DNA from 2 places in the Mesorhizobium sp. EU05-FHT14A09 genome. Region 1 is predicted to be linked to the other one. Evidence: riboswitches for the same ligand, from Rfam matches in the RefSeq annotation. Region 1 holds a riboswitch; the other holds the start of a gene.
What was found. A riboswitch is a leader RNA that binds a small molecule or an ion and turns the genes downstream of it on or off. The one in region 1 is predicted to bind cobalamin.
Positions count from the first base shown of each region.

Region 2: linked by a shared signal. The riboswitch ahead of AC3WTO_RS07775 (aromatic ring-hydroxylating oxygenase subunit alpha) and the one ahead of bluB (5,6-dimethylbenzimidazole synthase) in region 1 are both predicted to bind cobalamin.

Region 1 covers NZ_JBYTDF010000001.1:562,908-568,384, reverse strand. Annotated here, with positions in the region: gene dxs (1-deoxy-D-xylulose-5-phosphate synthase) at 1-627, opposite strand, end outside; gene AC3WTO_RS02565 (pirin family protein) at 717-1,637, opposite strand; gene AC3WTO_RS02560 (DUF2277 domain-containing protein) at 1,830-2,114, opposite strand; gene AC3WTO_RS02555 (exodeoxyribonuclease VII small subunit) at 2,191-2,445, opposite strand; gene AC3WTO_RS02550 (histone deacetylase family protein) at 2,449-3,375, opposite strand; cobalamin riboswitch at 3,552-3,738, shown strand; gene bluB (5,6-dimethylbenzimidazole synthase) at 3,785-4,522, shown strand; gene AC3WTO_RS02540 (TetR/AcrR family transcriptional regulator) at 4,534-5,115, opposite strand; gene AC3WTO_RS02535 (MFS transporter) at 5,303-5,477, shown strand, end outside.
Region 2 covers NZ_JBYTDF010000002.1:89,831-95,307, reverse strand. Annotated here, with positions in the region: gene metH (methionine synthase) at 1-1,977, shown strand, start outside; cobalamin riboswitch at 2,045-2,250, shown strand; gene AC3WTO_RS07775 (aromatic ring-hydroxylating oxygenase subunit alpha) at 2,366-3,613, shown strand; gene AC3WTO_RS07770 (FAD-binding oxidoreductase) at 3,624-4,724, shown strand; gene AC3WTO_RS07765 (hypothetical protein) at 4,721-4,999, shown strand; gene AC3WTO_RS07760 (aromatic ring-hydroxylating oxygenase subunit alpha) at 5,053-5,477, shown strand, end outside.

The DNA of each region.
Region 1 (5,477 bases):
ATCGCGCAGGCCAAGATAGGTCCTGCCCGAACCGAGGCGGGCCAGATAGGCACTCATCGCTCCCGTCGGCGGGGCGATCGACATGTCGTTGTCGTTCAGGATGACGATAAGGCGCGCATCGAGCGCGCCGGCATTGTTCAGCGCCTCGAAGGCCATGCCGGCCGACATCGCGCCATCGCCGATGACAGCGATGACATTGTTCTTGCCGCCAGACAGATCGCGCGCCACGGCCATGCCGAGACCGGCCGAGATCGAGGTGGACGAATGAGCGGCACCGAACGGATCGTATTCGCTCTCCGCGCGCCTGGTGAAGCCGGAAAGCCCGTTCTCCTGACGCAGCGTGCGGATGCGGTCCCGCCTGCCGGTCAGGATCTTGTGTGGATAGGCCTGGTGTCCCACGTCCCAGATGATCCTGTCATCGGGCGTGTCGAAAACATAGTGCAGCGCCACGGTAAGCTCGACCACCCCGAGACCTGCGCCGAGATGCCCGCCGGTCTGCGACACGGCATCGACCAGTTCGGCGCGCAACTCTTCTGCGAGCTGCGGCAGGTCACTTTCGGAAAGCTTCTTCAGATCCGCGGGAATGCGAACCTTGTCGAGAAGCGGCGTCTGGGGTCTGGCGATCAATGGCTGGCCCGTTCGAGCTCACGTTCAACAGTATTCAAAAGTCGAATAGGCCTCCGACCAGGGAAAGTAAATGTGCCGCAATGACACGTTCACTTGTCGGGCAGCGGAATGAATTCCTTTTCGTCGCCGGGAACGATGTCGAAGCGACCGCTCTTCCACTCCTGCTTGGCCTGTTCGATGCGTTCTTTCGATGAGGAAACGAAGTTCCACCAGATGTAGCGCGGAGATCCCAGCGAAGCGCCTCCGAACAGCATGAAATGCGCACCTGATTCCGACGAAACGATGATCTCGTCGCCGGGACGAAACACCAGAAGCCGGTTTTCGGGGAAACTGTCGCCGGAAATGGAGACGAAGCCGTCGAGCACGTAGATCGCGCGCTCCTCGGCATCGGCCGCGATGCGGTACCTTGCGCCGGGTTCCAGCCGGATGTCGGCATACAGCGTGTCGTGATAGGTGGTCACCGGGGCACGGCGGCCTTCCAGTTCACCGATGATGAGACGGCCCGACACACCTTCGGCACTGAACTCAGGCAGCTCGGCGCCGGCCGTGTTCTCGAACACAGGTGCCATTTCCTCGTGCCTGTCGGGCAGCGCTATCCACGTCTGCAGCCCCGACATCGACATCGGCGCACCACGCAGCTCTTCCGGCGTGCGTTCGGAGTGGACAATGCCGCGCCCGGCGGTCATCAAATTCACGTCGCCGGGAGAAATCACCATTTCGGTGCCGAGCGAATCGCGGTGCCTGATCTTGCCGTCGAACAGATAGGTGACAGTGGACAGTCCGATATGTGGATGCGGGCGCACGTCCAACGCCTTGCCGGCACGCAGGATGGCCGGGCCCATGCGATCGAAGAAGATGAAAGGGCCGACGAGCCGGCGCCTTGCGGTCGGCAAGGCACGGCGCACCTCGAAACCGCCTATGTCCTTGGCATTGGGCACCACCATCAGTTCGATGGCATCGCAGGAGAAGGCATCGCCAGGTTCGGGATCGTTTCCAGGGAAGAAGCTCATCGGTCCTGCTCCGTCTGCTGATGACTTGCAGCAGCGAACTTATACGCCTGCCCCGCCCTGGCAAACCGGCGATGCGACGACGATGCGTTCACCGATCCGGTGAATTCCGAGCTTGCAGACTTTAACCGACGGCCACTTTGTCGTGCCCACCGACTTTGCTGGGCCCGTCCGATCCGCGCGACAACAAACCTGCTAGGCTGTCACCGGCTTGGGAGCAAACCGCAAGGCCGACTTGGCCCGGGCTTTTGCCGCCACCTCATCGCGGTTACGCGGCGGCTGGGTCGTCTCAAGCACAACAAGCAGCTCATGCGCGGCGTTGGCGATGGTCCGCACCGCGTGATCGAAGGCTTCCTTGTTGCGCATGGACGGCTTGTTGGCGCCACTGATCTTGCGCACGAACTGCAGCGCCGCCTCATGAATTTCGGTATCCGTCGCCGGCGGTTCGAAATTGAAGAGCGGCTTGATGTTACGACACATGGATATCTCCCTTTGATATGCCCGGTGTTGTCCCCTGCCCTCGTTAGAGCGAAATGCCATCCGTATTCCGCTCTAACTATTGTTCGCCATCCAGCGGTTCGGTACCGACCGGCTTGCCGTCGCGCGCGAGCCTGATCTTTTCCACCTTGTCCTCGGCGGCCTTGAGAAGACGATCGCAATGCGCCTTCAGCGCCTCGCCGCGTTCATAGATGCGGATCGACTGATCCAGCGGCACGTCGCCGCGTTCGAGATCGTCGACGATCTTCTCCAGCGCATCGAGTGCCTGCTCGAAGCTCATCGCCTTCACATCCTGGTTCGCTTCTTCAGCCACGGCTCATCCTTTCATCAGGCGGCCGACATGCGCTGCGACCGAAAATGCCAATCCGTGCAGGTCGTAGCCGCCTTCCAGCACGCTGACCAGCCTGTTTGAACTATGACGGCGGGCGCGATCCATCAACTGCCCGGTTGCCCAGTCGAAATCATCCTCGACAAGATTGATCTCCGCCAGCGGATCGCGATGGTGCGCGTCGAAACCTGCCGAGATGATGACGAGGTCCGGCGCGAAGGAATCGATCGCGGGCAGGACACGCGTGTTGAATGCCTCCCGGAAGATATCGCTGCCGGTCGCCGGCGCCAAAGGCGCGTTGACGATGTTGCCGGCGCCCGTTTCGCTTTTCGCGCCCGTTCCGGGATAAAGCGGCATCTGGTGGGTCGAACAATAGAGCACCGACGGATCATCCCAGAAGATGTCCTGGGTGCCATTGCCGTGATGCACGTCCCAGTCGACGATGGCGACACGTTCGACGCCGTGTTTCTCCTGAGCGTAGCGGGCAGCGATCGCCGCGGTGTTGAACAGGCAAAATCCCATGGCCGTGGTTTTCTCGGCATGGTGGCCTGGCGGACGCGCCGCCACGAAGACGTTGTCGGCCTTGCCGGCGAAGACATCGTCCACGGCAGCATTGGCCGCGCCGATCGCCGTCAGCGCCGCCTGCCAGGTTTTCGGGCTCGCCACCGTATCGGAATCGATGACGGCGATGCCGTCCGACGGGATCGCCTTGCGCACACGCTCGACGAAATCCTTCGGATGACAATAGAGGACAGTTGCCTCGTCGCCCATCGGCGCTTCCTGCCGGTCGAGCGCGGCAAAGGCCTCGTCATCCAGTATCCGTTCGATCGCACGCAGCCGGTCCGGCCGCTCCGGATGACCGGTGGGAGTGATGTGTTCCAGGAAAATCGGATGTGTGTAGAGACGGGTCGTCATGGGGGCACCTTATCAGCAATGGAGATGATGGCCACGCGACAGGCGTAGAGCATTTCCGTTTTTCACGGAAATGCGGAAACGCTCCAACTTTCTATTGCTGAAATTGCTCCAGCCTGTTGGGGAAAAGGCGTCACGCGACGTCGAGATCAAGGCTGTATTCGCGCCTCAACTCGGATAGATTCGCTCCACTGTCAGGTGCCTGCCGCGAGGTGGGAGAATCGGGAACACGGTGAAAATCCGTGGCGTGCCCAACGCTGTATGGGGGATCGCTCGGCAAAAGCCACTGTCCGTGAAACGGACGGGAAGGCGCCGACAAGCGGGACGAACCCAAGCCAGAAGACCGGCCGGACAGGAATGGTCATGCGCATGGACGGGCGGATGACGTTGTTTCGATCGCAAGGGAAAAGCGATGGACACCGTCCGCAACCATGCCTGCCATTTATCCGGGGATTTGGCCTTCGGGGACTTTGAACGCGAGGCCATCTATCGCGCCATTTTCACGCGCCGCGATGTGCGCAGCCATTTCCGACAGGATCCGATTGACGACGCCGTGCTCGCCCGCCTGCTCGCAGCCGCGCATCACGCGCCGTCGGTCGGCTTCATGCAACCCTGGGACTTCATCGTAATCCGTGATCGTGAACGACGGGAGGCGGTGCGCGACCTTTTCCTGGCGGCCCGGTCGCAGGAATTGCCCCGGATAGCGGAGGAGCGACAGGCGCTCTACAGCAAGCTCAAACTCGAAGGTATCTGCGAAAGCGCGCTCAACCTGTGCATCACCTGCGATCGGCGACGCAGTGAAGGCTCGCCGCTCGGCCGCTGGCACAATCCGCAGATGGATCTCTTCAGCACGGTATGCGCGGTCCAGAATTTCTGGTTGGCGGCGCGGGCGGAAGGGATCGGCGTCGGCTGGGTGAGCATCCTCGACACGGAGGCGCTGAAGCAATTGCTGGGCATTCCCGACCACGTCGTGCCCGTCGCTTATCTTTGCGTCGGCCACGTCTCGGAATTTGCTGCAAGGCCCGACCTCGAACGCAATGGCTGGGCCTCGCGTCTGCCGCTCTCCAGGCTTGTCATGAGCGAGACCTTCGGCGGCGCCGGCGAAGACGGCCTGAAAAAAGCGGCCGACGCCGTCACAGGCCGGAATTAGTCTGGGTCAACTCAGGCAGCGGCTTTGCCTTCCACCAGCAAACCTTCCATCAATGCGCGGAAGGCTTTGACCGCTTTCAACGATGTCGCGGCAGGGTCATCGGAATTGGCAATCCACTGCGCGGCATAAAGCGAAGCGCCGCTGATCAGCCGCGCCATCGCCTCCGGATCGATATCGCGGATAACGCCCTCTTCCTTCAGCGCCGCAAGATTCTTGGTCACCGACTGGATACAGGCATTGGCGTTCGGCCATTGCGCCGGGTCCCCCAGAACCGCCGGACCGTCGCACAGGACAATGCGCTGGACTTCCGGATCCAACGCCATTTCGACATAGCCGATGTTCTCGTCGATGAACCCCTGCCAGCGTGTCTTGGCCTTCGCAGAGACCGCACTGAGACGTGCAGCCATTTCGCGGTCGATCTGTGCGATGACGGCTTCGAACAACCCCTTCTTGTCACCGAAATGATGATAGAGCGCGCCGCGCGTCAGCCCCGCTTGGGCGGTGAAATCGTCCATGGACGCGTTCGCGTAACCAACTGTCGCGAAGGCCCGGCGCGCCGATGCAATCAGCTTCGCACGGGTTTCGGCGATCATTTCGCTACGGGGTTTATGAGCCGGCCGCATTGCTTTGTTTCCCTTGTTGCGTCGTCTTTACATACGCTGCGTATATTTTTTTACATACGAGCCGTATATTAATTGACATACGCGACGTATGCAATTATCTCATTCGCATACGCCACGTATGTAAGTGGCGCACCCTCAAAATTCCAGGAGTGCTCCCATGCGCAATCCTTATGGTGAAATCTTCAGAGTCCCCGGAGCCAAAGGCTTCGCAGCCGCCGCCTTCATTGCCCGGCTGCCCATTGCCATGGCCCCCATCGGCATTGTCGCAATGCTGTCGCAGGCGCGCGGCGAATACTGGCTGGCCGGCGCGGTATCGGCCACCTTTGCCCTGA
Region 2 (5,477 bases), on a different contig from region 1:
GACATGGGCATCGTCAATGCCGGGCAATTGGCGGTCTATGAATCGATCGATCCCGAGTTGCGCGAAGCCTGCGAGGACGTCGTGCTCAACCGCCAGCCGAAGGTCGGCGGCACGGCGACCGAGCGCATGCTCGAGATTGCCGAGCGCTACAAAGGCACGGCCGGCAGGGAAGCCAAGGAGAAAGACCTCGCCTGGCGCGAATGGTCGGTCGCAGAGCGGATTTCGCATGCGCTGGTCAATGGCATCACCGAATTCATCGATGCCGACACGGAAGAGGCGCGGCTGAAGGCTGAGCGCCCCCTGCACGTCATCGAAGGCCCGTTGATGGCTGGCATGAATGTCGTCGGCGACCTGTTTGGCGCTGGCAAGATGTTCCTGCCGCAGGTGGTGAAATCCGCCCGTGTGATGAAACAGGCGGTCGCGGGATTGTTGCCGCACATGGAGGCCGAGAAGCTCGCCAATGCCGCCGCTGGCATCGACAATGGCGAACGCCAGAGCGCCGGCAAGATCCTGATGGCCACTGTGAAGGGCGATGTCCACGACATCGGCAAGAACATTGTCGGCGTGGTGCTCGCCTGCAACAATTACGAGATCATCGATCTCGGCGTGATGGTGCCGGCAACCAAGATCCTGGAGACGGCGCGCAATGAGAAGGTCGATGTGATCGGCCTTTCCGGCCTCATCACCCCATCGCTCGACGAAATGGTGCATGTGGCTTCGGAGATGGAGCGCGAGGGGTTCGACATCCCCCTGCTGATCGGCGGGGCAACGACCAGCCGCGTCCATACCGCGGTCAAGATCCATCCGCGCTATCACAAGGGACAGGCCGTCTACGTTACCGACGCCAGCCGCGCCGTTGGCGTCGTCTCGAGCTTGCTCTCGCCCGAAATGAAGACGGGATATGTCGACACGATCCAGGCGGAATACCTCAAGGTGACCGAAGCGCATGAGCGCTCGGAGCGGGAAAAGCAGCGACTGCCGCTGGCCAGGGCACGTGCCAACGCACACCGGGTCGATTGGACCGGCTACCAGCCGCCGAAACCGTCCTTCCTCGGAACCAGGGTGTTCGAAAACTGGGACCTTGCCGAACTTGCCCGCTACATCGACTGGACGCCATTCTTCCAGACATGGGAACTGAAGGGCCGCTACCCCAAGATCCTCGAAGACGAAAAGCAGGGGCCGGCCGCGCGCCAGCTGTTCGATGATGCGCAGGCGATGCTCAAGAAGATCATCGAGGAAAAATGGTTCGCGCCGAAAGCCGTTATCGGCTTCTGGCCGGCAAACACGGTTGGCGACGACATCCGGCTTTTTGCCGATGAGGGCAGGGAAGGGGAACTGGCCACTTTCTTTACCTTGCGCCAACAACTGACCAAGCGGGACGGCAAGCCGAATGTCGCACTTTCGGATTTCGTCGCGCCCGCGGACAGCGGCAGGCCCGACTATATCGGCGGCTTCGTCGTGACGGCCGGTATCGAGGAGGTCGCCATCGCCGAACGCTTCGAGCGGGCCAATGACGACTACAATTCGATCCTGGTGAAGGCGCTGGCCGACCGTTTTGCAGAAGCCTTCGCGGAGCGCATGCACGAGAAGGTGCGCAAGGAATACTGGGGCTATGCCGCCGATGAGAACTTGGCGCCCGACGAACTGATCGGTGAGCCCTATCGCGGCATCCGGCCAGCGCCCGGTTATCCGGCCCAGCCGGATCACACCGAGAAGGTGACGTTGTTCAACCTGCTGGATGCCGAGGAGAGGATTGGCGTTCGCCTGACCGAAAGCATGGCAATGTGGCCCGGCTCGTCGGTTTCCGGGCTCTATCTGGCACAGCCAGAGAGCTACTATTTCGGGGTCGCCAAGGTCGAGCGCGATCAGGTCGAGGATTATGCGCAGCGCAAGGGCATGGGCGTTGCCGATGTCGAGCGTTGGCTTGGGCCGATTCTCAACTACGTGCCTGCGCCATTTGCAGAGGCTGCCGAGTAATCGCAGCCTGTCGCCTTTGCACTGCGCCGATGTCGCTTTCGTCATCGCACCGGCGCGGCGTCCGTGATCAGATCGTGATGTTCAAGGTGCTCTGCGGCGAACCATGCCGCAGGGATAATTGGGAAGCCGGTTTGATGCCGGCGCTGCCCCCGCAACGGTAGCGAAGCTTCTGTCTCGACGACAGCCACTGGGCGAAGGCTTGGGAAGGTGTCGAGACGGGTCCGCCAAGGACAGCTTCGGAGCCCGGAAACCAGCCGTGGACTTTTTGGAACTCGACTGATCGCGGTGGGCGGTCAAGAGGCAGAAAGCCGTGCGCCGGTCGAAGACCGTCCAACATGGCCATCTACCCTCCATCACCACCAGTTCAGTCCTTTGACGAGGACAGGACATGGACACACGTCATGAAATGCTGAAGCTCATTCGCTCCAGGCGCGATGGCTTCTCGCTGGAACAGCCCTTCTACACCGATCCGGATTTCTTCAAGCTCGATATGGAGTTGATCTGGTACCGCGACTGGCTGTTCGTCGGTCATGACTGCGAGATCACCAAGCCCGGCAGTTTCTTTACTGTCCAGATCGGCGCCTATCCAATCGTGCTGGTGCGCGACCGCGAGAACAAGATCCGCGCCTTCCACAATTCCTGCCGCCATCGCGGCAGCCGCGTCTGCACCGTCGACAAGGGCACCTCTGCCCGGCTGGTCTGCCCCTATCACCAGTGGACCTACGACCTCGATGGCAAGCTTTTGTTCGCCCGGCAGATGGCCGAAGGCTTCGACCGTAACGACTACGGGCTAAAGCCGGTCGCCTGCGAAAGCGCCGGCGGCTACATCTTCGTCTGCCTGGCCGACCAGCCGGCGGACTTCGCCCCCTTCCGCCAGATGATGGAGCCCTATTTCCTGCCGCATCGCCTGGCTGACGCCAAGATCGCCTTCGAAAGTACCATCGTTGAAAAGGGCAACTGGAAGCTGGTCTGGGAGAACAACCGCGAATGCTATCATTGCGCGGGCAACCATCCGGAATTGTGCAAGACCTTCCCGGAAGCGCCTACCGTGACCGGCGTCAACGGCGTCGAGGACGACCCCGAGTTGCTGGAGCACTGGGCGCGCTGCGAGGCCGCCGGGCTGCCTTCACGTTTCGTCATCGATACGGCTGGTCAGTACCGCACGACACGCGCGCCGCTGCTTCCACACGCGGTGAGCTACACCATGACAGGCCAGCGCGCCGTGCAGCGCGACCTCTCCGACGGTGTCGCCACTGATCGTATCGGCACCCTGATGCTTTACCATTATCCGACGACGTGGAACCACATTCTCGGCGATCACGCGGTGACGTTCCGCGTTCTTCCCATCAGCGCCACCGAAACGGCGGTGACCACCAAATGGCTGGTGCACAAGGATGCCGTCGAAGGTGTCGACTACGACCTGCAGAACCTGATCCATGTCTGGACGCTGACCAATGACGAGGATCGCCGCATCGTCGAGGAGAATGCCTTCGGCATCAACTCGCCGGCCTACCAGCCGGGGCCGTATTCCGAATTGCACGAAGGCGGCGTCATCCAGTTCGTCGAGTGGTATGCGCGTTTCATGGAGCCTCGGCTGACCGAGGGCGAAAGACCTGCGCTGCGCAGCGTCGCCTGAGGCCACTGCAATGAACGCCGTTACGAGCATCCACCTCTATCGCCATCTCGACGAGATGGCGCCATGGAACGATCGCCTGCAGGTGCTGGAAGTGGCCGGCATCACCGATGAAGCGCCCGACGTGAAGACGTTCACCTTCCGCTCGGATGCGCAGACCTGGTTCCGCTACAAGCCGGGCCAGTTCATCACGCTGGAGCTGCCGACGGCCGAGGGGCCACTGATGCGCACCTACACACTGGCCTCGTCACCGTCACGACCGCTTTCGATCGCCATAACTGTCAAGGCGCAGGCCGGCAGCGTCGGCACGCGCTGGATGTTCGACAATCTCAAGCGGGGCTCGCGCATCAAGGCACGCGGCCCAGCCGGTGATTTCTCGCATCACAACCACCCTGCCGCGAAATATCTCTTCGTTTCGGCCGGTTCCGGCATCACCCCGATGATGTCGATGCTGCGCTGGCTGAACGACTGTGCGCCATGGACGGACATCGCCTTTGTCAACTGCGCCAGGCGGCCGGAAGAAATCATCTTCCGCAAGGAGCTTGAGCTGCTCGGCGCCAACATGCCGGGGCTGTCGCTCGGTTTCATGATCGAAGAGCGGTCCAGCCGCGAAAGCTGGTTCGGGCATATGGGGCGGATCGATGCCGTCAGGTTGCCGCTGCTGTCGCCCGACTTCCATGAGCGCGAGGTGTTCTGCTGTGGACCGGATCCGTTCATGCGCGCCGTGCGCGGCATGCTTGAAGCCGCCGGCTTCGACATGGCCCACTACCACCAGGAGAGTTTCGGTGCTCCTCCGGCGGAGGTCCTGCCACCGGACACGACGGAGGCTGGTGCTGCAATACCGGTAGAGACGGCCGTGCTGGTGCGTTTCACTGGCTCCAATGTCGACGGGCACTGTGTTCCTGGCCAGACGGTGCTGCAAGCGGCGAGGGCCAGTGGCGTTCGCATCTCGGCGGCCTGCGAGTTCGGCCTGTGCGGCACCTGTCGCGTCAGGAAGGTCTCGGGCGACGTCGAGATGAACCACAATGGTGGCATCCTCGATGAGGAGATCGCCGACGGCTACATCCTCGCCTGTTGTTCAAAGCCGCTCACCGCGCTGGAGATCGAGGCATGACCATCCGCGACGACGAGAAGACTGTTGTGGCGCGGTCGCGAAAGGTCGACCGCATGATCCTGGCCGCGATCTCTCCGCTGCCGCCACCGGAGGAGGTCTTTGCCGACTGGCTGATGTCCGTACCGGCCGGCATCAGGCTTGAGATCGCCGCACAACGACAGATCGAGCTGATCGACCGCCGTGGATCGATCCCCCCAGACGTCATCGTGCTGCGCAGCCTTCTGGCGGCTGTTGCCTGCTCGGACGATTGGCCAAGACCTGTCCCCAATCTTTGAAGATTTGGCTCAGCCCGCGCCAACCCTGCCAAGCCAACGACGAGTAGCCAGCGATGAGCATAGCGCACCTCCAACAATCATCTCCTGCCGATGACGTGATCGGCGACCTGATCACAGCGCATCGGCAGGGACATGGCCTTGCCCGCCCGTTCTACATGGATCGCGCGATCTTTGAGCGTGACATGGAGCGCCTGTTCCGTCGGCACTGGCATTGCCTGGCTCACGGCAGTGTCATCCCCAACTCCGGCGACTTCGAGCTGTTTCGGCTCGGTGACGAGCAGATCATCCTCACGCGCGCGGCCGATGGCGCGATCCACGCCATGCTCAATGTGTGCCGGCATCGCGGCGCGGAGGTCTGTACCAAGCCGAAAGGCAATGCACGTTTCTTCGTCTGTCCCTATCACGCCTGGACCTACACAAATGACGGATCATTGCGTGCCGCGCGCCTGATGCCGAAGGATTTCGACCGCAGCGCCCA